3 regions of the Paenibacillus thiaminolyticus genome follow, and region 2 is predicted to be linked to each of the others. Evidence: riboswitches for the same ligand, from Rfam matches in the RefSeq annotation. Region 2 holds a riboswitch; each other region holds the start of a gene.
What was found. Region 2 has a riboswitch for thiamine pyrophosphate ahead of FLT43_RS15270 (ABC transporter substrate-binding protein). Riboswitches for the same ligand answer to the same signal wherever they lie in the genome.

Region 1 (10,135 bases), 190 kb from region 2:
CATCGCCATAGAGGAGGCTAACCCGACTTTGTTGTAGTTAAACCCGGTTTTTATCGTCTGGATGACGAATGTCATGCTGCCATTGGCCCCGTTCGTCATAATAAACGGAATTTCAAACACGCTTAAGGCGCCTTTGACAGACAATATAATCTGGATGGTCAACACTGGCTTGATCGAAGGAATAATGATCGATTTGAACACTTGCCACCCATTCGCGCCATCGACATTTGCCGCCTCGTATACGCTATTGTCAATGGACTGCATCGCGCCCAGATACAGGACGATCGCGAACCCAAGTCCTTTCCACATCGATACAAACACCATGGATGGGTTAATCAGGTTCGGATTCCCCAGCCACTGCTGGATCCAACTGTTCAAGCCGAGCAGCGACAGGAACGAATCAAGCACCCCGTCCGGCTGAAAGAAAAACAGAAAGATCATGGCGACGGCTACACCGTTAATCAAATAAGGAAAGAACAGAACGCCTTTGAAAAAATTAGAGAACTTGAGCTTGAAATTTAAAATGGTAGCAATGAATAACGAGAGAAACAAATTGAGCACGGAGCCTGCAATATAATAGAGACTGACTTTGAATACGGAAAAATATTGAGGGTCGTTCAGCACGCGAACATAGTTATCCAGACCGACAAATTCCTTGACGTTGCTGATGCCATCCCAGCTTGTGAAGCTGTACCAGACCATATTCAGCATGGGCCAATACGTAAAGGTCAATAGAAACACGATTGGAAAAACCGTAAAGCCAAGTATCAATATTTTTTTCTGCCGCAAGTACCCATTTTTTGCAAGGGCTTTCATAAAATATCCTCCTTTAAGGTTAGCGATCATTCTCCGAAGAAATAGGTTGACCAATATATGGATTTACTTGTTTGGCATAAAGTTGTTTTTAAGTAATATATGTTTATAAAATTAGTATTATTTAAGTAATAATTATCGAAAACGCTTAAAAAATCAAACAAAAGGCGTTTTATGTTTATTTTTGTCTATGTAATTTCAAGTACTAGCTTATTACTAAGGTTAAACGTTGTCAATAATTAAGTAAAAACAGTTTAAAAAATGTTAATGATAAGGTATGATAGATGAGGAAAGAGTCCATAGCTATAAACGGTTTCAATCCGGAAGTGGTTGCTCTTACTTTATTTTTAATTTGTTTTTCATAAAAAAGGTAGGAGTTGTTACCCGGAAGCAGAAGGTTATTAAAGTAATTTATGGATTCAAAATCGCCTCATATATGGTAAAATACATTCCATGAACAGGAACGAATTCAAATCAGAGAAAGGAATTTCCGCTAATTATGAAGAAAAATGTAACCATGTCTGATATCGCACAACAGTTAAAGGTCAGTACTGTAACTGTGTCCAAAGCGCTTAGCGGAAAAGAGGGCGTAAGTGAGGAGACGCGGCAGAAAATCATGAAAACCGCTGCCGAAATGGGCTATAGTGGGAAATCCGCCGCCAACCCGAATCGAGTGATCGGAGTTGTCGTATCGGAACGCTACATGTGTATTAAAAACTCTTTTTACTGGGATATGTACCAATGTCTTGTGCAGGGCTTGTCCGACATCGGCTGTACTGCACTTCTTGAGGTCGTAACCAAGGTGTCCGAGTCGAATCCGAGTATGCCGAATCTGTTGCAGAACCAGCAGATGGGCGGCTTAGTCGTCTTGGGGAGTTTCCCCAAAGGCTACCTGGATCAGCTCGTGTCCACCTCGCTTCCGTTAGTCTTCCTTGATTTTTATGACTGGCGCTATGATGTGGACGCGATTATTTCCGATAATCTCTACTGCTCGCATCGGCTTACTAACTATTTAATTCAATGCGGCCATAAGAATATAGGGTATGTTGGAAACATATATGCTCTAGGCAATATTCTTGACCGTTATCTTGGTTATTACAAAGCCATGACCGAAAATCGTCTGGACATTCGCAAGGAATGGATTTTGGATGACCGGGATATAGAGGACCGGCTGTTCACCGACTTTGTTCTTCCAGATGAACTTCCTACCGCTTTTGTATGCGACTGCGATGAGACGGCGTATAATTTTATCTCGTTTTTGAGCAAACATCATATTTCCGTGCCGGAGGATATCTCCATCGTCGGATTCGATAATTACATTTATGCCACACAGACGAATCCAAGCTTGACAACGATCGCGGTTGATATCCGGCGTATGGCGGAGGAAACGATTCGAGGACTCCAATACAAGATGGAAAATCCGGCTTCCCGCATCGGAATCAAAGTCGTACCCGGGAATTTGATTGTCCGCGACTCCGTGCAATCACTCTCGACCCCGGAAACATCGCATCACTGATACATCCCCTTCTTGGATAGACTCGCCGCCGGATAAGCGAAGGAGATACGGGGCGGCATCCCGTATCTCAACTCATGTCGGCGGCTACAGTTCCCCCCGGTACAGCCGGACCGAGTCCATGTGCCAGGACAGCAGATAGCATCCGCAGATGCCGCCAATGAGCAGCAGCAGGAGCAGCCAATCCTTCCAGGACACCCGAAGTTGCACGTAATAGGGGCGCTCCCGCTTGCCGGTGAAGCCTTTGGACAGCATGGCGACGGCGACGCGCTCTGACTTGCGGATGGCGGAGGCGAGCAGCGGGATGGCATACCGCTTCATGGCGCGCAGCCGGCCCCGCCAGCCGCGCTCCCGTTCGATGCCGCGCATGCGGTGCGCATGCTGCAGAATCCGCAGCTCCTCCCGGAAGAAAGGGAGGAAGCGGTAGCCTGCGAGGATGCCGTACGCCCATTGCGGGGACAATCTGCACTGCTGCATCAGACTCAGCATGAAGCGGACGGGGTCCGTCGTCAGGATGAAGAGCAGCGACAGCGCCGAGAAGATGAGCACCCGCAGCCCGAGCGACAGCGCTTGATGAAGCACTGCCGCCGTTACCGAGAAGGATCCCCACTCCCATACCACGTCAGAAGATCCGTCCGCCCCCGCGCGGGGAAGCAATATCGCCGTCCATACGTACCCGGCACTCATGATCAGGAACGGCGCGAAGCCGAGCAGCCATTTCTTCCAGGACACGCGGCCAAGTACGAACGTCATCCCTGTGGTCCAGATCAGCGCCAGCAGCGGCGTAATCGGATCTAGGGTCAGAGACAACAAAATAACGGACATGATGACCGCCAAACCCTTAATGCTCGGATTCCAATCCTGCAAACGCAGCATGCTTCTCCCTCCTGCTCGCGATAAGTTCGGCCAGCCTGCCAGCGGCCGCGCAGCGGAGCGGCGGCAGCAGCTGGCAGTCCGCCGCCAGCTCCGCATGCTCCGACCACAGCGTGGCGGGCGGGCCGTCATAGACGGCGCGGCCGTCCCGGAGGACGATGATCCGGTCTGCATACGCGCAGGCCAGCTCCATATCATGCGTAATCATGATGACCGCATCCCCCCGCCGGATCCGTTCCCCGAGCATGCCCATCAGCTCGCGGGTCGTGCCGGCGTCCTGACCGTAGGTCGGTTCGTCCAGAATGAGCAGCCTCTGCTCATCAGTCAGTGCCGAAGCGACGCTCAGCCGCCGCTTCTGGCCCTGGCTGAGCGAGAACGGGCTCGCCTGCGCGGCATTCTCCAGCCGCAGGCGGCATAGCGCATCCTGAACCGCCCGCTCGACCACGGCCGGCGCGATGCCCTGCTGGCGCAGCCCGAAGGCAAGCTCATCGGCGACGGTATCGGTAATGAATTGATGCTCCGGATTTTGGAAGACGTAGCCGATCCAGGTCCGGAGCTCCTTCTCCGCATAGTCGCCGAGAGGTTGTCCCTGCAGCCGGACCGTTCCGGCTTCCGGCTCGTTCAGCCCGGACAGCAGCGAGGCGAACGTCGATTTGCCCGCCCCGTTCGGCCCGGCGATGGCGACCCATTCTCCCGCGCGCAGCGTCAGGGAGATGCCGTCCGCCACCGGGCGGCCGCCGCGCCGGAAGTGCAGGCCATCCGCTTCCAGCAGAGGGCCGGGCTCGGGAGCGCCTCCGGCCCGGACCCCGCCTGCTCTGCCTCCGGCCTGGTCTCCGCCCGTTCCGCCGCCAGACTGGTCTCCGGCAGGCCTGCAGCCGGCCGGCGAAGGCGCGGTCAGCGCCTGCAGCGCGCTGGCCTGGCCCGCTTCGCTCCACCGGGCCAGCTCGGCGGCAAGGTCCTGCTCCGTCAGGACCGCCGCCTGTGCCAGCGGCTCCCCGCCCGGCACAAGCCGCCGCAGCTCGCGGTACAGCCGGAGCGGGCCCGGCTGCCAGATGCCGGCCGCTTCCGGCACCGCGCCGGCATAATACGCGGCGGGCGGCCCGTCGTAAGCGATGGCGCCGGCGGCGTCCATCACGAGCAGCCGGTCCGCCTGGCCGATCCACTCATCGAGCTGATGCTCGATGACGAGCACGGCCAGACCGCGCGCCCGGGCGAGCTCGCGAACGAGCGCCGCGAATTGCCGCCGGGCCGCCGGGTCAAGATTCGACGTCGGCTCGTCGAGCACGAGCAGGCGCGTCTCCATCGCGATCGCGCAGGCGAGCGCCAGCCGCTGCTTCATGCCGCCGGACAGCTCGTGAATCGGCGCCTTGCGCCAGGCGCCGAGGTCCACCGCGGCCAACGCCCCGCTGATGCGCCCGTCCATCTCCTCCCGCGGGCAGCCGAGGTTCTCCAGGCAGAAGGCGATCTCCTCCTCGACCCGCAGCAGGCAGAATTGGCTCTCGAAGTCCTGGAACACGATGCCGGCCGCCCAAGGGGCGTCGCCCGCAGCCCGCTCGGCGACCGGCTTCCCGTACACGAGCACCCGGCCCCGCACCTCGCTGTCGATCGCGTGCGGATACAGCCCGGCCAGGCAGAGGGCAAGCGAGCTTTTGCCGCAGCCGCTCGGCCCGAGCAGCAGCGCCGTCTCTCCGTCGCCGATGCGGACGTCGAGGCCGGACAGGATCGGGTCCGCGCCCGCCTCGAAGGCGAGCGTCAGCCCCTCGGCTTCGATCGCCGCCACGCGCTCATCCATGTGCTCATCCACGCGGCTTCCATTCATGCAGCTCCCATTCACGCAGCTCATGCGGCGCGGGTGCCTTCCTTCGCGATCGGATAGCTGCGCAGCACGCCGGTCCGCTTCAGCGACTGCGCGATCCCGTGGCCGAGCAGCCCCGCGATGAGCGCCCCGCTGACGCAGCGGACGGCCAGCATCGAGATGACGAGGCCGGTGGAGTAGGCCCCGAAGCCGCTGCGGAAGTAGCCCCACGCGAAGCTGAACAGGGCCGCCCCGACCCCTGCCAGCATCAGCGTCTTCAGGCTGTAGCTGCGGTAGCGGGTGGCGGCGAAGGCCGCTTCGGCCCCCAGCCCTTGAATGAGGGCGGACACGATCAGGATCGGCCCGACGGCGTTGCCGATCAGCACCTCGACGACGCCGGCCACCGTCTCCGAGATGACGGCGGCGCCCGGCTTGCGCAGAATCGTGGCGGCGATGATCGACACGATGAACCAGATGCCGAAGATGACCTCATAGCCCATCGGCCCCATGAAGCCGACCAGGACATTGCCTACCTGGAAGAATATCAAATACACAACGGCAAAGACGACAGACAACGAGCTGAGCATGACGATATCTTTTAATTTCCACTGTTGCATCGGTATATGGCTCTCCCTTCCGCTTCCCGCGTTCATGACTTCCGGCTCGGACTGTGCGCCGCAATATTCGCCGTCAGCACAATATGAGTGCTGTCGCTTGTCCGCGCCTGCTCGAAGGCGTGCTCCAGCGTCGCGAACACGTCATGCGCGTCGCCCTGCAGCCCGCTTGCATAATGAACCCCCTTGGTGAAGGTGCCCTCCTCCCGGGCAAGGCCGATAATGTCATAGATGGTATCCATATAATCCGGCGTGCCGAGCGGGTAGAGCGAGAACTGCGCATCGGTCTGGACGGCGATGAGGCGGGAGCGCTCTTCATTCAGGCGATGGTCGTCCTCCGTCATGTAATAATCGGCTTCGCTGTCGCCGGGGCATCCGATCGAGAAGGTGGCATTCAGTACGGTATGGACGCCGGACTTAGCGCAGTGGAGAAAAATCGATTTCACCACATCGAACACATGCTCCGCCTTGCCGCGGACGCAGGTGCTCACCTCATCTGTCTTCGACCATACTTTGGACAGGTCCGTTGCCTCCAGGGCGCCGAGAATCAGCTCCACGAACCGATCGCTCATCGGATAGAGCGAGAATCGGCAGCCGGCGATCTGGCCGGTGCCGCACATTGTTTTTTTCATTGCGAATTCCTCCCGTATCTGCGAATGATCGTAAAAACAGCAAAAAACCGCACCTCCGGGAAGTGCGGTTCGCCATACGGAAGAACGGCTGCCAGGAAGGAAAGCCCCCTTCGGCGAGCGCGAATCATCGTAATCTACCTACACTTCCCCACGCTAGTATTATCTAGTTCGGGTCATAAGGGTTAACAGCGATCCGCTGTCTCTCAGCCTGCGAGCAAGCACCCCTAGTGTTCACGGATATGCGGTTGGGATTGCCTCTTTTACGCTTCCCATTATACCGGGACCGTCCTGAATGTAAAGACTCTTTTCGAGAAAACTGCTTTTTCATCGTTCCTCCGGGCGATCTTTCGCTATAATGAAAAGAAGAAATTGAATTCGCTTGGAATCGAGAGAATACGAGGGAATCTCCATGAATGCAATGACGAACGGCCTGACCCTTCCCGGTTATGAAGTGGATAAAATTATATATGAAGACCCTTACCTGTACGTCTGTTATGCCTATGCGGCGAAGCGGGGGCACCCCGCCCTGCTCAAGGTGGTCAAGGAAGGCAGCCGCACCATTATCGAGAACGCGAAGCTGCTGCATGAATATGAAGGCACCGCTCGCGTGCCTGTCGACGGGATCCTGCGGCCGGTGACAGTCGTGCCGCATGGCCACGCCCTGATTCTGGAGTATGAGCCGGTGAACGGGGTAACCTTGCGGAGCTACTTCGAGATGCAACCCGTATCGTGCAACGAGTTCCTGGAGCTGGGCATCGGCATGTGCCGGATGATCGAGGCGCTTCACCAGCAGCAGGTGCTCCATCTCAATCTCAAGCCCGATACGATCCTCGTGCAGATGGTGACGAAGCGAATCTATGTGACCGGCTTCGGGTACGCTTTGTTCTTGCAGCAGGGCGAGCGACAGCCGATGAAGCGCCCTCTGCTGGAGGGCAATCCGATCTATCTGTCCCCGGAGCAGACCGGGCGCATGAACTGCGACCTCGGCCCGTATTCGGATCTGTACTCCCTGGGCGTGACCTGGTATGAGCTGCTGGCAGGAGAGCTGCCGTTCGAGGCGGACAACGCGCTTGCCTGGTCGCATGCGCATATGGCGCGGCGCCCCGTGCCGTTAACCGAACGGAGGCCGGAACTGCCGCCAGAGCTGGCGGAGATCGTGATGAGGTTGCTGGAGAAGGACCCGGAAGCGCGCTATCCCGATGCGCGCATGCTGCGCGTCGCGTTGGAGGAATGCCTGGAGGGGCGGCGGAACAGCCGTGCATCGGAGCTGCCGGAGGGAACATTGCGGGATCAGGCCGCGCCGGCGCGGCAGTTATCGGTGACGGCGCTCTACCCTGTCGACCCGGGGCCGGGGCGCATCCTGCCTCACCCTGCGCTGGGCCAGGCCGGTGACGCTCCGTTATTCGGCTTGACCGGACCGTTGGCGGGGGACGATAGCGGCGGCTATCCGCAGACTCTGGATCTGGCGGCGGTCGTCCAGTCATCCCACTGCTTCGCGGAGGGCTGGGAGGGACGGGGACTGGCGGAGAAGCTGCTCGCCACGATTGTGATGCAGGCTGGAGCGGGGCAGGGGTATCTCATCGTCCTGCGGCAGGGCGAGCCTTACGTGGAAGCGTCGATCGATTCGGACAACGGCGTGATGAGCGGCTGTGGCGACTTCCGGCCCTGTCCGCTGAGCGCGTGCGGCGATCTGTCGCAGGAGCTTATCCAGACTGCGCTTCAATCGGGCGAGCCGATGCTGCTGCGCACCGAGAACGAGAGGCACTCCGGCGGGCCGGATCAGCCTGGGCCGGCGACACGCCCGCCCGAAGCGGCGGAAGGCTGCCCGGCCTCGGTGCTGGTGCTGCCGCTTCGGATGCACGACCAGGTGCGGGGCTGCTTGTATCTGGTGAATGGACGGACGGGGCACGCCTTCGTCCCGGGACGCCTGGGAACGCTGCACACGTTGGCTTGCCAACTGCTGTATGTGGCCGAAGCCCAGGCTAGAAGGCTGCCGCCGTCCAGGGAGGAGCTGCAGCGGCTGGCGAAGGTGGAGGAACTGACCGCCCGCGAGCGGGAAGTGCTGAACCTTCTGGCCCGCGGCCTCTCGAACAAGGAGATTGCCGAAGAACTGCTGGTGTCGGCCGAGACGGTGAAGGCTCATATCAAAAACTTGTTCAAGAAACTGGGCGTCGATCGCCGCATGAAGGCCGTCTCCGTCGCGAAGACGCTCGGCTGGCTGGATGAGCGGACGCCATAATCTTACCCAATCCCCCTGTCGGGGAATTGCCCGGAAGGTTGCCGCAGGGTAACGTGATGAGGTGATAAGCCGAAAGGGGAATGGGGACCATGATGATGTTCTCTCTGATCGCAGGCTGCATGTGGAAGCGAACGGGATCGCTATGGGCGCCGGTGCTGTTCTATACCGCCAACAATTTATTTATCCAGATCGGACTGTAAGGGCCGGCCGTCAGGAAATCCTGGCGGCTTGTTGCTTGTTCCGGCACGCGTCACCGCCTGCGGTTGGGCAAATCCGTTCGAGCCGCACCGGCAACAATTGACTCATCCGGTCCGGCGCAGTACGATGGCAGGAGAAGCTTCGGCGCCGCCAGCCGGCGAAGGAGCGATATTCGAAGATTCGGGGTGGAACTATTTGTAGTGCCAAGCTGTTGCTCTTGGAACGCAAGCATATGGAAGCCGCGGCGGCGGTCATGGCCCAAGGCTTCAAGGAAGACGGGTTGTATGTGCATTTGCTGCCCGATCCGTCTATCCGTGTCGAAGTGTTGAAGCTGTTTTTCCGCAATTATATCGAATTGCTGTATGATTACGGCGGCTTGTACGCGACATCGGATAAAATGGAGGCCGTAGCGCTCATCTTCCGTCCGGAGCGGATGGGAACCTCTTGGGCTTCCCGCGCGAGCTACGCATGGGGCGTTGCCCGGGCTGTCGCGAAGTCGTTAGGCATGTGCCGCTACATCAGTCCCGCCCGCTTCCTGCGCGGCTTGTCGGGCTTGCGCAGCATGAGCTCGGCCTGGCTGGCCTCATTGGGCGACCAGCCTTATCTGCATCTCGATATGCTCGTGGTGCAGCCGCAATACCGGGGGCAGGGCTGGGTGCGGAAGATGATGTCCCCGCTGCTGGCCGAATGCCGCGGACGGGGAATCGCCTGTACCCTGGAGACGCAAAATCCGCGCAATGTCGGGCTGTACGAACATTACGGCTTCACGGTCGTGGATACGATCCGGCTGCGGAACAGCGAGTTGAAGCAGTATTGCATGGTCTGTCTGCCAGACGGCGCCGGAAGGCCGGAACGGTAAGCTGCGATTCCGGTTCCGCATGATGCGGGCAAGATGCCCTGCTGAGATGAATTTCCCATCAAGCATTCGGCAGCCATGCCGCAGCACAAGCCGTAACGCAACACAACAGTGAAGGTGTGAGGATAGATGATGAAGCAGCATATTTTGCTGATTGAAGACGATCCCGGCATCGTGGAGATGGTGGGCAATCATTTGACGAAGGAAGGGTTCGCCGTCACGGCGGCGGGCAACGGGGAAGAGGGCCTGACCCTCTTCGGCCAGCGTTCCTATGATGTCGTCATCGTGGATCTGATGATGCCGAAGCTCGACGGCTACGAAGTGATCAAGCGGATACGCGAGCGAAGCTCGGTTCCGATTCTGATCATGTCGGCGAAGGACGGCGACGTGGACAAAGCGTTGGGGCTTGGCTTCGGCGCCGATGATTACGTGGCCAAGCCGTTCTCCTTGATTGAGCTGTCAGCCCGGGTGAAGGCCTCCATCCGGCGTGCCACCGAATATGCGCGGCTGGCCGAACCCGAGGAGCGCGTTATCACTTCCGGCCCGCTCAGCCTGTATGTAGACGGCTACCGCGCCACCAAGCAGGAGCGGGAGATTAAGCT
Region 2 (10,135 bases):
GAAAAAAGCGACCCCTTGGCTGGAGGCGAACAGCCGACGCCGGAAGAGAGCGAAGGAGATAATCGGCTCCTTCGCATTCAGTTCGAACAAAATGAACGCGATCAGGAAGATGGCGAAGGAGGCAAATAACCCGATGATGAATAAAGAGTTCCATTCATATCCCTCCTTGCCGCCCAACTCCAGCGCGAACATCAGGCTGACGACGGCGACCACCAACGTAACCGCGCCGCCCCAGTCAATGCGCTGCTTCGACTTCGCCGCACTCTCCCGATAGAACTGGGCAATCAGCCACAAAGATACAATGCCGAGAGGCAGGTTGATGTAGAACACCCACTCCCAGCCGATATATTCGGTAATATAAGCGCCGAGCAGCGGCCCCGCCACACTGGAAATGCCGAACACCGCTCCGAACATGCCGGTCATTTTGCCGCGTTGCTCTAACGGAAAGACATCATAAATAATCGTAAAAGCGATAGGCATCAGGGCGCCGCCGCCAATTCCCTGGATGGCGCGGTAGATCGCCAGCATCATGATGCTGTCTGCCGTCCCGCACAGCATGCTGCCGGCCAGGAAGACGATCAGGCCGAAAATGTAAAACCGCTTGCGGCCGTACATATCGGACAGCTTCCCGAAGATCGGCATACCCGCCATGGTCGCGACCATATACGCCGAGGTGACCCAGACATACAGCTCGAAGCCTCCCAACTGGCCGACGATCGTCGGCATCGCTGTCGCGACGATCGTATTGTCCATCGCTGCCATCAGAATCCCGAGCAGGAGTGCTGCCACCACCAAGCTCAAGTTGCTCTTGTGAGCCACTATATCTCATTTCCCTCCTTGTATGTACCGCACCGGCTTCGGAAGCCGGTCCTGATTCACCCGCTATCACTTCGCTGCCGAAGCCGGGATAACTTATTATATAGCGTCAACTTTCCATTTACCAGTAAAAGTTATTCGCCTGAATTTGCCACAAAAGATGGAAATTCCTTAACGAGAGAATCTGAGAAAATCTGCGAGAATCAGGTTTATGTTCCCCCTTCCCAAGCCAAAGAGGGACGGCTCTCGCCGTCCCTCTGCCCTTATTGAAGATTCCCTCCGCCTGTCCCCTGCCGCTGCGCCTCCTGGAGCAGCCCGGCAAGCTCCCGCTTCAAGCGGAGAAAAGAATCCTCCCCCGTAAGCGCCTCGCGCCGCGGACGCGGGAACGGTACAGCCACCTCCCGCAGCACGCGCGCGGGCCGGCTTGAGAATACAAAGATCGTATCGGAGAGCAGCAGCGCTTCCTCGATACTGTGCGTAATGAACAGCACGGAGCGCCGGTGCTGCTCCCACAGGCCGATGAGCCAGCGCTGCATCTCGCTGCGGGTTAAGGCGTCGAGCGCGCTGAACGGCTCGTCGAGCAGCATCAGCTCATGCGGGCTCATCAGAGCGCGCAGGAACGCGACGCGCTGCTGCATGCCGCCGGACAGCTCGTGCGGATACGCCCGCTCATAGCCGGACAAGCCGATATTCGCCAGCCATTGCCGCGCCTCCGCGCGGGCCTCCTTCTTCGGCCGGCCGCCAATTTCCTGGGCCAGCATGACGTTCTGCTCCACTGTCCGCCATGGGAAGAGCGCCGGCTGCTGAGGCATGTAGCCGACATGTCCCGTCCGGCCCGCTACCTCTTGCCCGTTCATCCGGATATGGCCGCCATCCGGTCGCAGCAACCCTCCGATCAGATGGAACAAGGTGCTTTTGCCGGAGCCGGAGGGGCCGATGATGGAGACGAATTGGCCCTGCTTCACCTGCAGCGACACGTGGTCCAGCACCTGCAGCCGTCCTTCGCCGCGGCCGTTCGTCCCCGGATAGGACATGTCGACCTCGTCCAGCTCCAGAGCAGGCGGCGGCGCGGAAGCCAGCCCGGCAGCTTCTCCGAGTGGTTCGGCCAAGTTGGCCATTGCCTTCATAGCGCTTCCCTCCCTCATTTCTCGTACTCCTCGGGCCGCCAGCGGATGACCATCCGCTCCAGCAGGCGAATCGCTCCGAACATCGCCAGACTGAGCAGAATGATGACGACGATGCCGAGGAACATCCGGTCGACGCGGTAGGCCGCTTTTTGCAGCATCATATAATAGCCGATGCCCCGATCCGTTCCGAGCCATTCCGCGATCACCGCTCCCATCACGCTGTAGGTGGCGGCGATCTTCAAGCCCGAGAAGACGGAGGGCAGCGCGTGCGGCAGCTCCAGCTTCCAGAACAGCTGCGCCCGGGTCGCCCCCGTCATGCGCATATAATGAAGCATCGTCCGATCCGTCTGGGTCAGGCCGTCCAGGGCGGCGACACAGACCGGGAAGAAGCAGACGAGCGCGATGACGACTACCTTCGGCAGCAGGCCAAAGCCGAACCACAGCATCAGCAAGGGCAGCAGCGCAATCGTCGGCACGTTCTGGCTCAATATAATGAGCGGATAGATCGCGCGCTTCAGCCAAGGAAGGGGATGGAGCAGGCAAGCGAGCGCCAGGCCGATCCCCGCTCCGGTTCCGAAGCCGATCAGCATCAGCTTCAGGGTAGCCAGCGCGTGCAGCAGAATGCCGCTGCCGTTGGCCGCCGCTTCCCGCGCAATATCAAGCGGGCTCGGAAGCATCCATTTCTCCACATCGAACAGCATGACGCCAATCTGCCACGCCAAGATGAACAGCAGCAGGGCCGCCACGGGCGGTCCCGCCGTTGCAAGCCGTCTTTTCATCCCGCCGCCACCTTCCTGCACGTTCCTGCCGCACCTATGCCGTTCTTCCTCCTCATGCCAACTCCTCCTCTCGCTGCTGATCCCGCTCTTTATGCCGATCCCGGCTCGAATCATTCGTCCCGGAGAGGGCACACCCTTGCACGGATTATCCGCCCTCAATTATCTAACGCCATCATCGCCCGCTGTCATCGCCCGTTCCCTGAGCAGCGTCTGCCTCAGGCTTCAGGCAGGAACTCATTCGTGAACGCCTTGTCGATATCGATTGGCTTCTCCATCAGCTTGTTCTGCAGGAGCCAGTTCGTATAGTTATCCCACACTTCCCGCTTCTGCTCTCCCCAACGCGGGGCATCGTCGCGGTATTTCGGGCTGAGCCAGCGCTGGCTGGCCATAACCAGCTCCTTGTCCAGGTCAGGCACCTGCTTCAATAAAATCTCTGCCGCCTGCTCCGGATTGTCAATCGCATACTGATATCCCCGGGAGACCGCCCGCATGAATGCCTTGACCAGCTCGGGATCGGACTCGATCAGCTTCTCGCTTGTGGCGATGACCGGGGTGTAGTAGTCGAGCGCATCCGAATATTGATTGACATACATCATATCGATCGGCTCGTTGCGCAGCTCGGCCTCAATGCCCGTCCACCCGTAGAAGATCCAGGCGAAATCAATATCTTTTTTGACCGCCGTAAAAAAGTCGGCAGAGCCCATATTGATATTCTTGATCTTGTCGTAGTCGGCGCCCTCCTGCTGCATGAGCGTCCGCAGCACCATTTCTTCCACGGGCGAGCCCCAGCCCCCGTACGTCTTGCCTTCGAAATCTTGTGGCGACGTAATATGCTTGTCCTTCGGGGCAGCGAACCCGGACGTATTATGTTGAATAATGGCCGCCAGAGATACGATCGGCACATTCTGCGTGCGCGCCAGCGTAATGCTTTCTTGCACGCTGACCCCGAATTGCGCGGCGCCGGACGCGATCATCGCATCGGCTCCGCCCGTGCCGGGCTGGATAATGTTCACTTTTAGCCCTTCCGCTTCGAAGTACCCCTCTTGCTGGGCGACATACACCCCGGTATGGTTCGTGTTCGGCGTCCATTCCAGCACGAACGTAATCTCGCGCAGTTCCTTCGGCGCTTCGGCGCCTTGCCCCCCGTCTCCTTGCGGCGTCGGGGCAGCGCCTCCTCCCCCGCAGGCTGTCAACATGAACATGAGCGCCAAGGCAAGTCCAAGCGCTCCTCTTTTTACTGCACGCATGCTTCTCATCCTTCTTCCTCTTCCCCTTTCCGATTCGCCCGTCAGACGGGCGGTACAGATGGCCATGCTCTCTATCTGGCAAAAGATCGGTTGACCCGGCAAGAATACGCCCTGCCAAGGCCCCTCCCTCTTGAGCGGCCGCGTAAGACATTGCGCGGATCCAAAAAAGCGCCCCTCATCGGGGCGCTTACGCTATCCATTACCTATGCGCATGCATGGCGGCAGATCGAACTGAACGGCGCGTTCCATGCAAGAGCAATCCGTCTGCACGACCGCGTCTTGAACACGAATGCGGTGCATCGGAATCTCCGACCACAAAGGAACACACCCACCGTTCGGCGTGGTGCGACGCCATTCTCATTCCTACGCTGGCATTACCCAGATCAGGTGTAAGGGTCAGTATCTTCACGGGATACGATCTCAGCCGGCCTTATTCCAGCCCCCCCTAGTATGCATATTCAGTTGCCGTGTCACCTGCAATTATATCCCTGCTTCGCTCCCTTGTCCAGTCGTTAGGCAGCACCAGAAGCGCATGTTCCATGCCTGCCCTGTGACGAAGCACATAGCGAGCCGCCTTCAGCTCGGTTACCATATCCCCGGGAGGGATGTCTTTATGAAAAAACGACTTGTATGGGTTGGAGCAACCGCGATCGCCCTCATCTTCGGAACTGCGGTATATGCTTCCGGTTCCGGCAGCGACGGCAGCGGCTACGACCAAATGCTCCCCCATATGAAGCAGATGCACCCGGACATGACCGATACCCAGCTGGAGCAAATGGTTCAACACTGCCACGGCGCGGATCGCGAAGCTGTCCGCAGCCAAGGCATGATGCGCAGGGGCATGATGCATGATCAGATGATGCAGAACCGACACTGGTATTGATTGGTTCATCAATCATCAAATGAAGCAAGGGGTTCCAGCCGGGAATAGACGGAGGAACCCCTTTTTGGTGCGGTGAACAGGGACATGGACTGCGCTAACGGGGTTTTGACGTTCTGCTATGAACGGACTTTCTCCAGAAAACGTTCCATGTGAAACATGGCGCAATTTGTCAAAAATGCTCGCCGGCCAGCCTGTCTTTTTCCATTCACAAAAAAGCCGCCCGACTCCGCATCTTGTGTGCGAAGCCAGGCGGGTATCTCTCCTGCAACTAATCATCTGTCCATGCTGCGTTCCGCGCCAGCGGACGATTCCATTCCCGGCACGCGGAAGCTTCTCGCCCAATACAAAAACGGCGTTGACGCTACCGACAGCAGCAGCTTGACGACATAGGTCGTCAACAAAATTTGAATCCACACATCCCATTCGTAATAGCCGGCAAACGCGATCGTGCAGAAGACGAGCGAGTCCGCCAATTGGCTGATTCCCGTGCTCCAGTTGCTGCGAATCCATAGCTGGCCCGACTTGGGAAACCGTTCCCGCAGCATGCTGAACAGCTTGACGTCGAGAAATTGACTGACGAGATAGGCAGTCAGGCTTCCTGCGGCGACCCGCGGCATCAAGTCGAAAATATGCGCCAGCGACGCCTGCGCCGTCTGGGCAATCTCATCTCCTTGCGGAATGAAGGCCAGGGCCATCTGCATGATAATCGTCGTCATGATGAGCATGAAAAATCCAAACCAAACCGCGCGGCGCGCTTCCTTCGGTCCATATTTCTCGTTCAGCAGATCCGAGGTCATGAACAGGCTGGCATTGGCCGCGTTCCCCAGCGTCATCACGATGCCGAACATCTCGATCGTCTTGCCGACCTGAATATTGGCGACGATGGTCATGACGCCGACCCAGGCGAACAAGCCATTCTTGCCGAACAAACGGTAGCACAGCAGAAAAAAGCCGAAATTGGCAAGGACAAACAATATCCCCCATATAAAATTGAACATTCGGTATTCCCCCTAGTTTTGATTACGCGGGATGGTTGCGAACCGCGGTGTGATGGCACACAGGGGTATACTTTACCATAGACCAGGTCAATTGCCAATGCCCACAACTCCCTGCTTTCCTTCCCTCACTCTCCTCGTCCGGCCTGCCGCCCGTCATTTGCGCAGCAGTTTATTCGCCTTGTCCGTCGCCGCCTGCAGCGCTTCGTCGGGTGTCGCCTGGCCGAGGATGACCCGTTGAATCTCGGTCATGATGACCTCCTGCAATTCCTTATAACCGGGGACCATCGGACGCGCCTTGCCATATTGGAGCTGATCGATCGCGACCTTGAAGTTCGGATCTTTGACAAAGGCCTCTTTCAAGGTGTCCGACTCCAGCGCGGCCTTGCTGACCGGCATATACCCCGAGCCTTGGGACCAGCGAATCGTCTGCTCCGGAGCGGTCATCCACTGAATGAACTTCCACGCCGCCTGCTTCTTCTCCGGGGACGATGCCGCCAGCACGGCCAGGTTCGCGCCGCCCGTCGGAGCGCCATAGTCCTTGTTAGCCGGCAGGAAGGCGGTCCCGACCTCGAATCCGGCCGTCTCCTTCAAGCCCTTCAGATCGCCCGTCGACGTGAAGATCATGGCTACCTGCCTGTTGACGAAGTCCTGCTTAGCCACGTCCCAGGCGTTGTATTTCTCGCCCGGCGGATTCTTCATGATGCCTTCCTTAATCATGCGCGACCAGAATTCGAGCGGCGCCTTCCCCGCTTCGTTCAAAAGCGCAAGCTGCTTATTGTCCTCCGTCAATATGCTGCCGCCGCTCTGAAATACAAGCGCTTCATAGAACCAGATGTCGATCGGCGTGGAGAAGCCGTAGCGAACCGTCTTCCCCCCTTCCTGCTTCGTCAGCTTGCGGGCGAATTCCTCCAGCTCCGCCCATGTCTTCGGGCCCTCCGGGTTGAGCCCCGCCTCCTTCAGAAGCGTCTTGTTCACGTAGAGCAAAGGCGTCGAACGGTTGAAGGGGATGGCGTACAGCTCATCCTTCCAGTAGGAGTTGCCCATCAGCCCGTCGATATAGTCTGTCTCCGCGCCTTGCGTATACGGCGACAACGGCTCGATAACGCCCGCGTCCGCGAACGCCCCGACCGAAGCGACCTCGATCATCGTGACATCAGGTTGATTGCCTGCCGCGACGGCGGCCAGCACCTTGGAATGGTTCGTATAATAATCGCCCTGATAGGCCGGTCGGACGAACACTTGATCCTGAGACGCATTGTAGTCAGCCGTCATCGCTTCAATCAGTTCGCCATTCGCCCCGCCCAGGGAGTACCAGAAGTCAATCTCTACAGACGTGCCAGCAGCCGGTTCGGAAGCGGTCTGCGCCGCCGGCGCCGGGGCAAGGCCCCCTTTCTGAGAATCCGCTCCGCTTCCCGAGGACGTGCCTGCTGCCGTCCCGCCGCAGCCGGACAACAATGCCGCCGTCCCCATCATCATCGCCAGCACGGCTGACAGCATTCGCTTCCCACGATAGACCTTCGAATTCATCCTTCTTCATCTCCTTCACGATTGATTGATGCGCGATTGATTGATGCACGATTGTTAGATGTGTGAATGTTTGATGTGTGATTGATTCCTGCAAGAAGCTTTATTTGGTGGTATACACGAAAGCCTTCATTATATGCCGCTGTGCCAGCACGAATAGCAGCAGCGCCGGAACGACAAGCATCAGATTGCCCGCCATCAACACATTCCACGCACTGATGCCTTCCGTCTCCTTCAGCATCGCAATGCCGACCGGAAGCGTCCGCATCGCGGCTTGATTCGTCATAATAAGCGGCCAGAAATAATCATTCCAGTGGTAAATGAGGCTGAACAGCGCAAACGTCGTCACGGCAGGCTTCGCCATCGGCAGCGCGATGCGCCACATTATCGTCCATTCGGTGGCATGATCGAGCCGGGCCGCCTCCATCATATCTTCCGGTATCTGCATGAATGCTTGCCGGATGAGGAAGATGCCGAAGGCGCTCGCGCCGAAAGGAAGAATTAACGCCCACAGCGTGTTGATCAGATTCCACCCGCTCATCTGCACATAAATAGGAAGGAACACGACCTGCGACGGGATCATGAGCGCCAGCAGCACGAGGCTGAAGAGCACTCCCCTTCCCTTGAAGCGGAAGCGGGCGAAGGCATAAGCCGCCGGAATGCCGGTAAACAGCTGCAGTGCCAAAATGCTGACGGCAACAATCACATTGTTCAGCACATAGCGGCCGAACGGACCCGAGTTCCATGCCGCCGCGAAATTGTCCCATCTCCATTCCTGCGGGATCCACGCCGGCGGGAATTGCAGCACCTCCGGCTTCGATTTGAAGGCGGTCACGAGCATCCACAGGAACGGAAAGAGAAACATGCCTGCTATCAATGCGAGCATGAGGCCTTCCAGCAAGCGGAACGGCCATCGGCGGACCAGATTGTGCATATTGGCTGCCTCCTTTTCTTGCTTTTAGTGGTAATGGACCCGGCGCCCGAGCAGAGCGAAATGCGCGAGCGTCACCAGTCCGACGGCGGCCAGCAGCAAGACCGATCCGGCAGCGGCATAGCCGCCGTTGAAGAACTCCATCCCTTGCTCGTAAATGTAGTAGACAAGCATGTTGGTGCTGTTCACGGGGCCGCCTTGAGTCATGATGCTGATCGTGTCGAAGACCTGAAAGGAGCTGATCGTATTCATAATGAGAAGGAAGAACAGACTTGGCGACAAAAGCGGAATCGTAACCTGGCACACGACGCGCCAGCGTGAAACGTTATCCAGCAGGGCGGCTTCATGAATCTCGCGCGGGATGCTCTGCAAGCCGGCAATCAGCACGATCATGTTGTAACCCACTCCCTTCCAGAGCGCGACGAGAATGAGCGAAGGCAGAGCAGTGCCCGGATCCGCGAGCCAAGGCAAGCCGGGAAGGCCGAATGCTTCCAGCACGCTGTTCAGCAGGCCGTACTGGGGATCCATCATCCACAGCCACAAGATCGATATGGACACGAGGGAGATGATATGCGGGCTGAACAGCATGCCCTGAATGAGCCCGAATCTCCGCGCCGGACGGTTCAGCCACAAGGCCAGAAGCAGCGCCAGAAGCAGTCCAAGGCCGACGGTAGCCGCCGTGTATATCGCCGTATTGGCGATTACATGGGCGAAGTCGGGATCCGCGAACAGATCGCGGTAATTGGTCCAGCCGTACCAGGAGCGGCTCGACAGATTGAGCAGGGACCAGTCGAAGAAGCTGAGAACAAAGACGGACAGCATCGGATAGAAAAAGAACAACGCGAGGAACAGAAAAGCCGGGCCGATATAAGCGTAGGGCCGGATTCGCTCCCAGAGGCGGCGGCGCCGGACGGCAGCATCTTGCTCCTGCACAGCCTTCCGTGTCCGCTCCGCGGACAGCAGCGCTCCCCGACCGGGCATTACAGTCGATTTCACGATAGGCACCCCCCAATCATTAGCTTCGCAGCGGCATGCTGCCAGTCCATGGACGCTTACCGCATGGAATAAGAACAGCCTGCCATCTTCCCCAGCATAGCGAAGAAATGTAAAGCCAGTATTAGAGGCTTGTAAAGGGATCCTGCATTTCATGCAAAGAAATGATGAAGCCGCAGGGCAGCGAAACGCTCCAGCCCCGAGACGAGGAGTTCGGCATCGGCGAGCGTGCAAATTCCGTAAACCGTGGTTGCCCTGCCCGAATCTGGTGTAAATATGGTGAATAAGCTGGAGCGAATAAGCATTGCGGTTTCGTTCCCGATTGTATAAGATGGGAGAAAGTTCGAAACAATAAGAAAAAAACATAAGAAAAAACACAATTTTAATATTTTTAAATTTTAGGGTTGACTGTGACATATATCACATCTAATATTTGGTCTTGATGTTACAATCATGGTGTAAAACGGTTAGTTAAATTTTTCACAAAGTATTTTTGAACAATGAAAAGAATGAAAAGGTGGGGACGGGTTATGAAAAAGAAACTTGCATTGCTTTTGTCTGCTGTCTTGGTAGTAGGTATGCTGGCAGGCTGTGGAGATAAGAAAGAGGAAACGGCACCGCCAACCGAGACGGAGACAACGGCTCCGGGGGCAGAGCAAGGCCAATTTAAGGATGGCACATACCATGCCGAAGCTGGCGACTTCGATGAGAAATCCGGTTGGAAAGATACATTGGATATCACTGTTAAAGACGGTAAAATTGCAGAAGTGAACTGGGACGCCGTGAACAAAGAAGGCGGAAAAACGAAAAAAGAACTGGGCGAAGAGTACGGCATGA
Region 3 (10,135 bases), 540 kb from region 2:
AAATCCACTGCCTCAATACAGACTGTGTCCTGCAGGCGGCCCTCGTGCTGCCGCTCAAGGCGCATCACCGGACTGTAGGCACCTTGAAGCTGTATTTCGCCCGCTCCACGCAGCTCGATCAGGTCGAGCAGGAGCTGGGGGAGGGGCTGAGCAAGCTCTTCTCCACCCAATTGGAGCTCGCCGAGGCGGAGCTGCAGAGCAAGCTGCTCCGCGATGCGGAGATTAAGGCGCTCCAGGCCCAGATTCATCCGCATTTTCTCTTCAATGCATTCAACACGATCTCGGTGCTGTGCCGGACCGATCCGGAGAAGGCCCGCGATCTGCTGCAGCAGCTCAGCATCTTCTTCCGCAGCAATCTGCAGGGCGCACGGACGATGCTCATCCCGCTGCACAAAGAATTGGAGCATGTGGAAGCGTATTTGTCCTTGGAGCAGGCGCGCTTTCCGGACAAGTATACCGTCTCGACCGATATCGATCCGGAGCTGGAGGATGTGCTCGTGCCGCCGTTCACGCTGCAGCCTCTCGTCGAGAATGCCGTGCGGCATGCTTTCCCCCGTGGCGCGGCTCCGCTCTGCGGGAGCGTGACCCTGCAAGCGTACCGGGAAGGCGAACAGATGATTCTGCTGACACGGGACAATGGACAGGGCATACCGAAGGATATCCAGGGGGCGCTCGGCAAGCAGGCTGTCGATTCCGCGGAGGGCACCGGAACGGCGCTGTACAACATCCGGAAGCGGATGGCCGAGATATACGGCAAGCAGGCCTCCTTCCGGATAGACAGCGAGCCCGGACACGGGACGACGGTAATGATTGCCGTGCCGATTCAGTTCCATGAATGGAGGGAAGCGTCATGCTGAAGGCCTTTGTCGTCGATGATGAGCCGTTGGCAAGAGATGAGCTGATTTATTTGCTGAGAAGGACGAGGCAGGTGGAGGTCGTCGGCGAAGCGGACACGTTGGAGGATGCCTTGGCGGGAGTGGCTGCGGCGCAGCCGGATGTGGTCTTCCTCGATATTGAGCTGCAGGAAGAGAGCGGGCTCGATATCGCCGGCCGGCTCCGGGAGCTGGAAGCGCCGCCTGATGTCGTGTTCGCTACCGCGTATGATGAATTTGCGCTGAAGGCGTTCGAGCTGAACGCCGCCGACTATATACTGAAGCCGTTCGAGGAGCAGCGGGTGCAGCAGACGATCCGCAAGCTGCTGCGCCTCCATGAGCGGGATAGCTATCCGCCTTCGGCACCATCCGCCGTCCGGGCCGGGATGGCGGAGCGGGAGCGGCAGGAACGTCTGGCCATCACGGTCGACGAACGAATCATCGTGCTGCATGTCGGCGATATCGTCTACCTCGGGTTCGAAGAGGGGAAGACGGTTATCGCTACGTCCGAGCGGAAGTATAAGGTTGGGGAATCACTGACCCAGCTGGAACGGAAGCTGAATCATCCTTCCATCGTCCGCGTGCACCGGGCGTTCCTCGTTCATCTGGATCGCATCGTAGAGATTCAGCCGTGGTTCCATTCGACCTTCCATCTTCAGATGCAGGATGGATCCCGCATTCCGGTCAGCCGCACCTACATGAAGGAATTGAAGCAGCTGCTCGGGATGTAATCGCTTGCAATTCGAAGGTTCCTTTTTGCAATTGAAACGGCATCTATCGCATTCTGTCATGAAAATGAAGCAGCGAAGCTTTCATATTGTATGATGACTCCAATACGATTGCAGGGAGTGGTTCACATGAATGCGGTAACGATTGTGATCGGATCGATATGCATCCTGATGATTGCATACCGGCTGTATGGAACGTTCATGGCGGCCAAAGTGCTTAAGCTGGATGATTCCAAGCCGACCCCGGCCCATGAACTGAATGATGGCAAAGATTATGTCCCCACCAACAAATGGGTCACCTTCGGTCATCATTTCGCCGCGATCGCGGCGGCAGGGCCGCTCGTCGGGCCGATACTGGCGGCGCAGTTCGGATACCTGCCCGGCCTGCTGTGGCTGCTTATCGGCGCGGTCATCGGCGGCGCGGTGCATGATGCCGTCGTCTTGTTCGCCTCGATGCGCAAGCAGGGCAAGTCGCTCTCCGAGGTCGCGAAGGACGAGCTCGGTCCGGTAGCCGGCTTCTGCACCGGCCTGGCGATGCTCTTCATCATTACGATTACGATGGCCGGGCTCTCGATGGTCGTGCTCCACGCATTGGAGCATAACCCATGGGGCACCTTCGCCGTAGGGATTACGATTCCGATCGCGATGGGCGTCGGCTTGTTCTACAAGAAGACGGGGAATCTGAAGCTTGCGTCCACCGTCGGCTTCATTCTGCTCATGACCGGGGTATTTCTCGGACCCCAGATCCAAGGCACCGTCCTGGGAGACTGGCTGACGCTGGACTCAAGTACGCTGGCGATCCTGCTGCCCATCTATGCGTTCTTCGCTGCCGCCTTGCCCGTCTGGCTGCTGCTGGCGCCGCGGGACTACTTGAGCAGCTTCATGAAGATCGGCGTCTTCATCGCCCTCATCGTTGGTGTCTTCATCATTAATCCGGCCATCCCGTTCCCGGCCGTCACAGAGTTCGTAAATGGAGGCGGCCCGATACTGGCCGGTCCGGTCTGGCCGTTCATCTCGATCACGATTGCCTGCGGAGCCATCTCCGGCTTCCACGCCTTCGTCGGTTCGGGCACGACGCCGAAGATGATCAACCGCTGGAGCGACATCAAGGTAGTCGGCTTCGGTGCGATGCTTGTCGAATCGCTGGTTGGAATTATGGCGCTTATTGCGGCGGCGGCGCTTCAACCGGCTGACTATTTCGCGATTAATTCGACGCCGGAAGTGTTCAAGACGCTGGGAATGTCGACCGTGCATCTGCCGGAGCTGGCGCAGCAGATCGGCCTCGATCTCGAAGGACGGACCGGCGGAGCCGTTACCTTGGCCGTTGGGATGACGTACATTTTTACCAAGATACCGTGGTTCAGCCACTTGTCATCCTACTTCTTCCAGTTCGTCATTATGTTCGAGGCGGTGTTCATTCTGACGGCAATTGATGCCGGCACACGGGTGGCCCGCTATCTGATTCAGGACTTCTTCGGAGACATCTATAAGCCGCTGAAGCAGGTGGACTGGGTACCGGGCTCCATATTCGCCAGCGCCTTGGCTTGTCTCATGTGGGGATACTTGCTCTTCTCAGGAGATATCGGCTCCGTCTGGGCGCTCTTCGGCGTCTCCAACCAGCTGATGGCATCGATCGGACTTATTATTGGCGCGACAGTGATTCTGAAGATAGCGGATAAGCGGAGGTATATGCTGACCTGCCTCATCCCGCTCGCCTATTTGTTCGTCACGGTCAACTATGCCGGCTACTGGATGGTCAAAAATGTGTATCTTAACCCGTCAGCTTCCGGGTATAGCGTATTGAACGCCACACTGTCCATCATTATGCTGGTGCTCGGCATCATCATTATGGTATCCGCCATCAAGAAGTGGATTGAACTGTGGAACGGGCCGCGGGCGAATCTCGAAGCGCTTAACGTGACATGAACGGTTCAGGAGCGCTTGTCCGGCAGACGCTTCGGCACGCAGGCAATGAATCGGCAAGAATAGTTTGACAAGATTGGCAATCACGGCTAAAGTAGGACGTGATAAGGAACTTTATACGAAATCCGCTGGGGGAGCCGCGCAAGGCGGCTGAGACAAGAGATGCTTGGACCCTTTGAACCTGATCCGGTTAATACCGGCGTAGGGAAGTGGAGACGGCCTTCACAGGTTTGAATTCACGCTCATTTTACGAAGACTTGGCGAAGCCGCTCCATTTCGGGGCGGCTTTTTTGTATGGCCGCGCCGGCGCCCCTGGTTTGGATTTCCCCAAAAATGTGGCGGAGGTGCTGAGTATGGCCTGCTTTACCGAAGAACTCCGGCGTACGGCGGATCCGATTTTTACGGCGATTTTTGCCCATCCGTTCGTTCGGGGCATTGCGGAAGGAACGTTAGCGAAGGAACAGCTTATTCACTATGTCAAGCAAGATTTTGAATACTTGAACGCTTTTATCCGGGTATACGGGATTGCGATCTCCAAATGCGACCACCGCGCCGCGATGGCTCTTTTTAACGAGCAAATTTCGTTTATTTTGGACAGCGAGACCCATCCTCATCAAAATTTTTGCGATGTCGCCGGGGTGACGTACGAGGAGCTGCAGGGCTACGCCTTGGCCCCTTCAGCCAATCACTATGTCAACCATATGCTGACGGTCGCCCATGGGGGAACGCGGGAAGATATCGTGGCGGCATTGCTGCCTTGCCCGTGGACGTATACGGAAATCGGCCGCAGGCTGCTGGAGGAAGTGAAGCCGGATCCATCCCATCCGTTCTATGAATGGATGCATTTTTATGGAGAGCAGGAGAGCGGGATTACGATGCAGCTGCGCCGACTGCTTGATGAGTGGGCGGAGTCTTTACCCGCGGCGCGCAAGCAGCGGCTGGAGGAGCATTTTGTGACCAGCTGCCAGTTGGAATATCTGTTCTGGGATATGGCCTATACGTTAGAGGACTGGCCGGCGCCGATTACGGAAGCAGCACGGGCATGAATCCAAGATGGGCGGCCGCTTCTCGCAACAGTAAGGAACGGCTGCCCCTCGCTCATCATATGACGAATACGTTCGTGACCAACGGGAAGAAGATTCATGTAAAGACAAGCAGAACAACAATATCCCGCAAGCTCGCAAGTCACGTTCCCTGCCTGGAACAGGAACAGCCTCTCCGGGAGCAGTTGCTGGCGCGCTTTATCTCCAGGGGGCGGCGCACGCCTGCTCGGCAGCCCATCAGGCCAGTTCGCGGCGATTGTATGCGTATGACCATCCAAGGGTGCTCGCTTCCGGCAGCGCCCAAGGACAAGGCATAGGCGATGGGCTACAGCCGCTCGGCTTCCTTCAGTAGACGGACTATATCTACCTCCCCCGGTACTTTGATCTGGATGTTCCGGGTCTTGCGGCTGCGGATCGGATTCGCCGTCCGCCGGAGCAAGGCCTTGATCTCGCCCGGCTTCAAGCGCGGCCGCACGGCCAGCAGCAGCGCGATCGCACCGCTGATGTGCGAGGTAGCCATCGAGGTGCCGCTCATCTCGTGGTATTGGCCCTTAATCCAGGAGGATACGATCTTCTCGCCGGGAGCGTAAATGTCCACGAATTGCCCCCGATTGCTGAATGGGGCAATCCGCCGCAAGCGATCGGTCGCCCCGACCGAGATCGTCTGGGAATAGCGGGCCGGGTAATCGACAGACTTCCGCTTCGCGTCGTTCCCGGATGAAGCGACGACGGTGACCCCGGATTGATAGGCCTGGGTCACCGCTTGCAGCAGCGACTTGCTGCGGGATTTCATGCCGAAGCTCATATTGATGATGTGCATCCCGTTGCGGACGCACCATTCAATGCCATTGATAATATCAGACACATAAGCAGCTCCGTTCTCATCAAATGATTTCACGGGATGGATCAGGGCGCGGGGAGCCACGCCGATAATGCCGTACATTTGATTGGCCGCAGCTATCGTGCCCGCAATATGGGTGCCATGACCGTTATCATCATAAGGCGGCATGCCGCGGTGAACGAAGTTGACTCCGCGCATCAGTGACTGGCGGAGATCGGGATGGCGGTAATCGGCGCCGGTGTCGATCACGCCGATATGCACGCGGTGGCCGGTGGTCGTTCCCCATGCCTGCGGAGCCTTGATCTGCCGTACGCCCCACGGAATGCCCCGCTCCCAGGTGACCGGCCTGTGGGAAGCGGCTTGAATCGCGATCAACGCGTCGTCCTCTATCGTGAACTCGTTCGGATACCGTGACAGCAGCTGTGCAGCCGATTCAGGAACCGGACAGCTCCAGGCGCGGATGAGCGGAAGTTCGCGGATATGCTGGAGCTCGGGCCGATTCCGGCGAAGCCTGCGGAGCGCCTTACTGAATACAGCGAACCGCTCCGGCCGGTGGAAGCGAATCAACTGCTTCGCCGCAGGCCGTCCGCTGAAGGACATCTCTTGAAGCAACATGTGCAATAAGGCCGTCATATCCAATGTCGAGTCCCTCCCGACAATTCCTTGTGGGGTATCGTATGCCAAGGGGAAGATGGTGGACTGGGGTAGCTGCCTTTTTTGCGAAAGTTAGGCCTTCTTCCGTGTCAAAAGGCGGCTGCGGACATAGGATGAAGAAGAGCCGGCGAGGGGCTTTGCACACGGTAGACGAGGTGTAAACCTGTCTGTGGTGCGGATACAGTCGAACGCGAAGGGATGCCCTTCGCGTTTCTTTTTTTCCATCTAGGGCAGGGGAAGCGGACAGACATGTGGCATTTTTTTGTCCGCGTCGGATAAACTTGCTTTTTCATGGAAAATCGGTTTTACTTAGGTGTGAAACTGGATATGATCGTAATTATCCGTTTGAACCTTTGAGAGAGGATGTGTCCTTATGAGCACCCCGTTGGAATTGAAGTTAGATCCCGACAAAGTGCAAGAAATGCCGATGGTGGATATTGCTTTCCTCGTACTGAAAGCAGCCAACACGCCTTTCTACTACCGTGATCTGATGAATGAAGTTGCGAAGCTTCGCAGACTCAGCGAAGAGCAAATTAATGATGTCATTGCACAGTTATATACGGAAATCAACATTGATGGCCGCTTTGCGTGCGTAGGGAACAATCTCTGGGGCTTGAAGCGCTGGTATCCTGTCGATCGCTCGGAAGAGTCGATGGGCACGAAGCGTCCTCGCATCATTAATGATGACGACGATGATCTGGAAGATGATGATATCTTCGTCGAAGAGGACGACAGCTACAACAATGAGGAAGACTTCGACTTCGTGGATGAAGACAGCGAAGATGATGAAGAAATGTATGTGGATGAAGAAGAAGAGGCCGAAGTAGAAGAGGAAGTCATGATCGATGAGGAAGAGATCGATGAAGACAACCCTGACGAGGAAGAAGAGCCGGATATGGACGAGGATAAAGATCAGTAATCGGAATCCGCTCCTTCGGCTGTGATGGACCGTTTGCTTATGATTCCCGAGCGATCTCCCTGGAGGCGCTTCGGCGGGAAGATAAGCAAACGGGTTTTTAATAGAACCGCTCCTCTTCACGCGGCTCGTCATGCTTCTTGTCCCGCTTGCCGGAGCTGGCCGCTGCCGCCTGGAAGCGGCGGAAATCCCCTCCTACCGATGGGTGTAACTGGATCAGGACGGCGCCCCGATCAATTAGCTGGAAAATCCGTAAACGTTCCCTTGACACGGCATGTCCTACAGAGTAAACTAGCATATGGGCTTTTGATTTGTTTGTAATTGAATAGGTTGATTGACGCTAAAAGATGAAAGTGCCCCGTGACACTACGGGAGTCACTTTTTTATTTTTTTATTGACATTTTTTCATCAATTTTTCTCGTGCAAATGGGTTACGATAACATCAGGCAGCATGTGATTGCTTCGAACCCTGACTCAAGAGTCAAAGCCTCCCGAGAACATGTCTTGTATGCATTTGATCATAGGAGGGTTTCACCAGTGGCAAAGTATATTTTTGTGACGGGCGGCGTTGTATCTTCTCTAGGCAAAGGGATTACCGCAGCGTCCCTGGGAAGATTGCTGAAGAATCGGGGGCTGAAGGTTACGATCCAAAAGTTCGACCCCTATATTAACGTAGATCCGGGTACAATGAGCCCGTATCAGCATGGCGAAGTGTTCGTTACCGATGACGGAGCAGAGACCGATCTCGATCTCGGACATTACGAGCGCTTCATCGACATCAACCTGTCGAAGAACAGCAATGTTACAACCGGCAAGGTTTATTCTTCGGTCATCTCCAAAGAGCGCCGCGGTGAATACCTGGGCGGCACCGTTCAAGTGATTCCGCATATTACGAATGAGATCAAGGAGCGCGTCTTCCGCGCCGGCAAGGAAGCCGGTTCCGACGTCGTTATTACCGAGATCGGCGGCACCGTCGGCGACATCGAGAGCCTTCCGTTCCTGGAAGCCATCCGCCAGATTAAGAGCGATGTGGGCCGCGACAACGTCATGTACATCCATGTCACTTTGATTCCATACATCAAGGCTGCCGGCGAAGTGAAGACGAAGCCGACACAGCACAGCGTGAAGGAGCTGCGGAGCATCGGGATTCAGCCGAACATGCTCGTATGCCGGACGGAGCACGCTTTGTCCGAGGACTTGAAGCGCAAGATCTCGCTCTTCTGCGATATCGATGCCAATGCCGTCGTGGAATGCCGAGATGCGTCCACTTTGTATGAAGTGCCGCTGATGCTTCGCGATCAAGGCATGGATGACATTGTCGTCAATCATTTGAAGCTGGAGACGCAGCAGCCGGATATGACCGAGTGGATCAAGCTCGTCGATCGCGTGAAGCAGCTCCAGGGACAAGTCGAGATTGCGATCGTAGGCAAATATGTCGCCCTGCACGATGCGTATCTGTCTGTCGTCGAAGCATTGGCGCACGCAGGGTTCGATGCGAATACGGAAGTGAACATTCGCTGGGTCAATGCGGAGGAGATTACGGACGACAATGCGCGGGAGCGTCTCGAAGGTGTCCACGGCATTCTGGTGCCGGGCGGCTTCGGGGACCGGGGCATTGAAGGCAAAGTATCCGCGATCCGCTATGCGCGCGAGCAGAAAATTCCGTTCTTCGGTATTTGCCTCGGCATGCAGGTGGCGGTTATCGAATATGCCCGTTCCGTGCTGGGCATGACGGGCGCGAACAGCTCGGAGATCAATCCGTCGACCGATTACCCGGTCATCGACCTGCTTCCGGAACAGAAAGACATCGAGGATCTGGGCGGAACGATGCGTCTGGGACTGTATCCGTGCAAGCTTCAGGAAGATTCGCTTGCGATGGCAAGCTATCAGGACGAGTTGGTGTATGAACGCCATCGTCACCGTTATGAATTCAACAATGAATACCGCGAAGCGATGGAGCACGCCGGGCTGAAGTTCAGCGGCACGTCTCCGGACGGGCGGCTGGTCGAGATCGTGGAGCTGGCCGATCATCCATGGTTCCTGGCGGTGCAATTCCATCCGGAATTCACATCCCGTCCGAATCGCCCGCAGCCGCTGTTCCGGGAGTTTGTCCGGGCGGCCGTGGCACACCGCGGATAATGATCCAGGCGGAAATTCCCATTATGGGAATTTCCGCCTATTTTTTGCACTTCGTAAGGGGAAGTTCATGTTTTTCCGTATTTCAAGCAGGATTTTAATATATCAAGGCGAATAAGTACCATTATTCTTGCTTTGGAAAAAAAAGCATGTTCATACGAGGCGACGCCTGTCTTAGCGGATGCACTCGCTCGTGTTACACGATGGGAGGGGTACCAGTTGGATAAGAAGAAAGTATTGATAGTCGATGATCAAAACGGTATTCGAGTTCTTCTGATGGAAGTATTCAGCAGTGAAGGGTACTCGACTTACCAGGCTTCCAACGGGAAGATTGCATTGAACATCGTGCGTGAGGAATCTCCGGATATTGTCTTGCTGGACATGAAGATTCCAGGCATGGACGGCTTGGAAATCTTGAAGCAGATTAAGAAAATGGAGCCGCAGATGAAAGTGATTATGATGACAGCTTACGGAGAGCTAGATATGATCAAGGAAGCGACCGATCTCGGCGCGATCATGCATTTTACGAAGCCGTTCGACATTGATGAGATGAGAGTGGCGGTGAACATGACGCTTCAACAGGACCATTCGGCGGCGAACCCGGCGAATATGACGACATGACTCGATAGACAAGGCCATGACATAGGTTTGAACGATGCTGGGCGCTGACACCCGGCTTCTTTGTTTTCCGGGCACGAATGAATGACGAGGCGTGGAAATGGCGGTCTGATGGCAGTCTTAAAGAGGCAGGGTTTGTCAAGAGGTTGTTTACTTTTTTACGGGCAAATGTGATATAATAACACCGTACTGGATGTCGGCTAACTACAAGAAATACAGACAAAGACAACTTCTTAGGAGGATGGAGACCATGCCATTAGTTTCGATGAACGAATTCCTGCCAAAAGCAAAAGCGGGCAAATTTGCGGTGGGCCAATTCAACATTAACAACCTAGAGTTTACACAAGCGATTACGGAAGCAGCTATGGAAGAGAATGCGCCAATTATTTTCGGTGTATCCGAAG

Region 1: another riboswitch for thiamine pyrophosphate. It lies ahead of FLT43_RS16025 (YkoF family thiamine/hydroxymethylpyrimidine-binding protein); the one in region 2 lies ahead of FLT43_RS15270 (ABC transporter substrate-binding protein).
Region 3: another riboswitch for thiamine pyrophosphate. It lies ahead of tenA (thiaminase II); the one in region 2 lies ahead of FLT43_RS15270 (ABC transporter substrate-binding protein).

Annotation. Positions count from the first base shown of each region.
Region 1 is NZ_CP041405.1:3,609,285-3,619,419, reverse strand. It holds gene FLT43_RS16050 (carbohydrate ABC transporter permease) at 1-816, opposite strand, end outside; gene FLT43_RS16045 (LacI family DNA-binding transcriptional regulator) at 1,313-2,329, shown strand; gene FLT43_RS16040 (energy-coupling factor transporter transmembrane component T family protein) at 2,414-3,202, opposite strand; gene FLT43_RS16035 (ABC transporter ATP-binding protein) at 3,168-5,042, opposite strand; gene FLT43_RS16030 (ECF transporter S component) at 5,039-5,611, opposite strand; gene FLT43_RS16025 (YkoF family thiamine/hydroxymethylpyrimidine-binding protein) at 5,644-6,240, opposite strand; TPP riboswitch at 6,369-6,476, opposite strand; gene FLT43_RS30520 (protein kinase domain-containing protein) at 6,650-8,479, shown strand; gene FLT43_RS30665 (hypothetical protein) at 8,569-8,679, shown strand; gene FLT43_RS29380 (hypothetical protein) at 8,708-8,878, shown strand; gene FLT43_RS16015 (GNAT family N-acetyltransferase) at 8,910-9,536, shown strand; gene FLT43_RS16010 (response regulator transcription factor) at 9,666-10,135, shown strand, end outside.
Region 2 is NZ_CP041405.1:3,421,149-3,431,283, forward strand. It holds gene FLT43_RS15255 (MDR family MFS transporter) at 1-822, opposite strand, end outside; gene FLT43_RS15260 (ABC transporter ATP-binding protein) at 1,080-1,943, opposite strand; gene FLT43_RS15265 (ABC transporter permease) at 1,958-2,722, opposite strand; gene FLT43_RS15270 (ABC transporter substrate-binding protein) at 2,938-3,969, opposite strand; TPP riboswitch at 4,313-4,425, opposite strand; gene FLT43_RS15275 (FAD/FMN-containing dehydrogenase) at 4,583-4,852, shown strand; gene FLT43_RS15280 (queuosine precursor transporter) at 5,125-5,850, opposite strand; gene FLT43_RS15285 (ABC transporter substrate-binding protein) at 6,004-7,377, opposite strand; gene FLT43_RS15290 (carbohydrate ABC transporter permease) at 7,478-8,308, opposite strand; gene FLT43_RS15295 (carbohydrate ABC transporter permease) at 8,333-9,301, opposite strand; gene FLT43_RS15300 (FMN-binding protein) at 9,829-10,135, shown strand, end outside.
Region 3 is NZ_CP041405.1:3,962,028-3,972,162, forward strand. It holds gene FLT43_RS17650 (sensor histidine kinase) at 1-857, shown strand, start outside; gene FLT43_RS17655 (LytR/AlgR family response regulator transcription factor) at 851-1,603, shown strand; gene cstA (carbon starvation protein CstA) at 1,730-3,526, shown strand; TPP riboswitch at 3,644-3,748, shown strand; gene tenA (thiaminase II) at 3,877-4,569, shown strand; gene FLT43_RS29740 (hypothetical protein) at 4,566-4,883, shown strand; gene FLT43_RS17670 (S8 family peptidase) at 4,892-6,046, opposite strand; gene rpoE (DNA-directed RNA polymerase subunit delta) at 6,435-6,980, shown strand; gene FLT43_RS29400 (hypothetical protein) at 7,078-7,248, opposite strand; gene FLT43_RS17680 (CTP synthase) at 7,515-9,116, shown strand; gene FLT43_RS17685 (response regulator) at 9,333-9,734, shown strand; gene fba (class II fructose-1,6-bisphosphate aldolase) at 9,982-10,135, shown strand, end outside.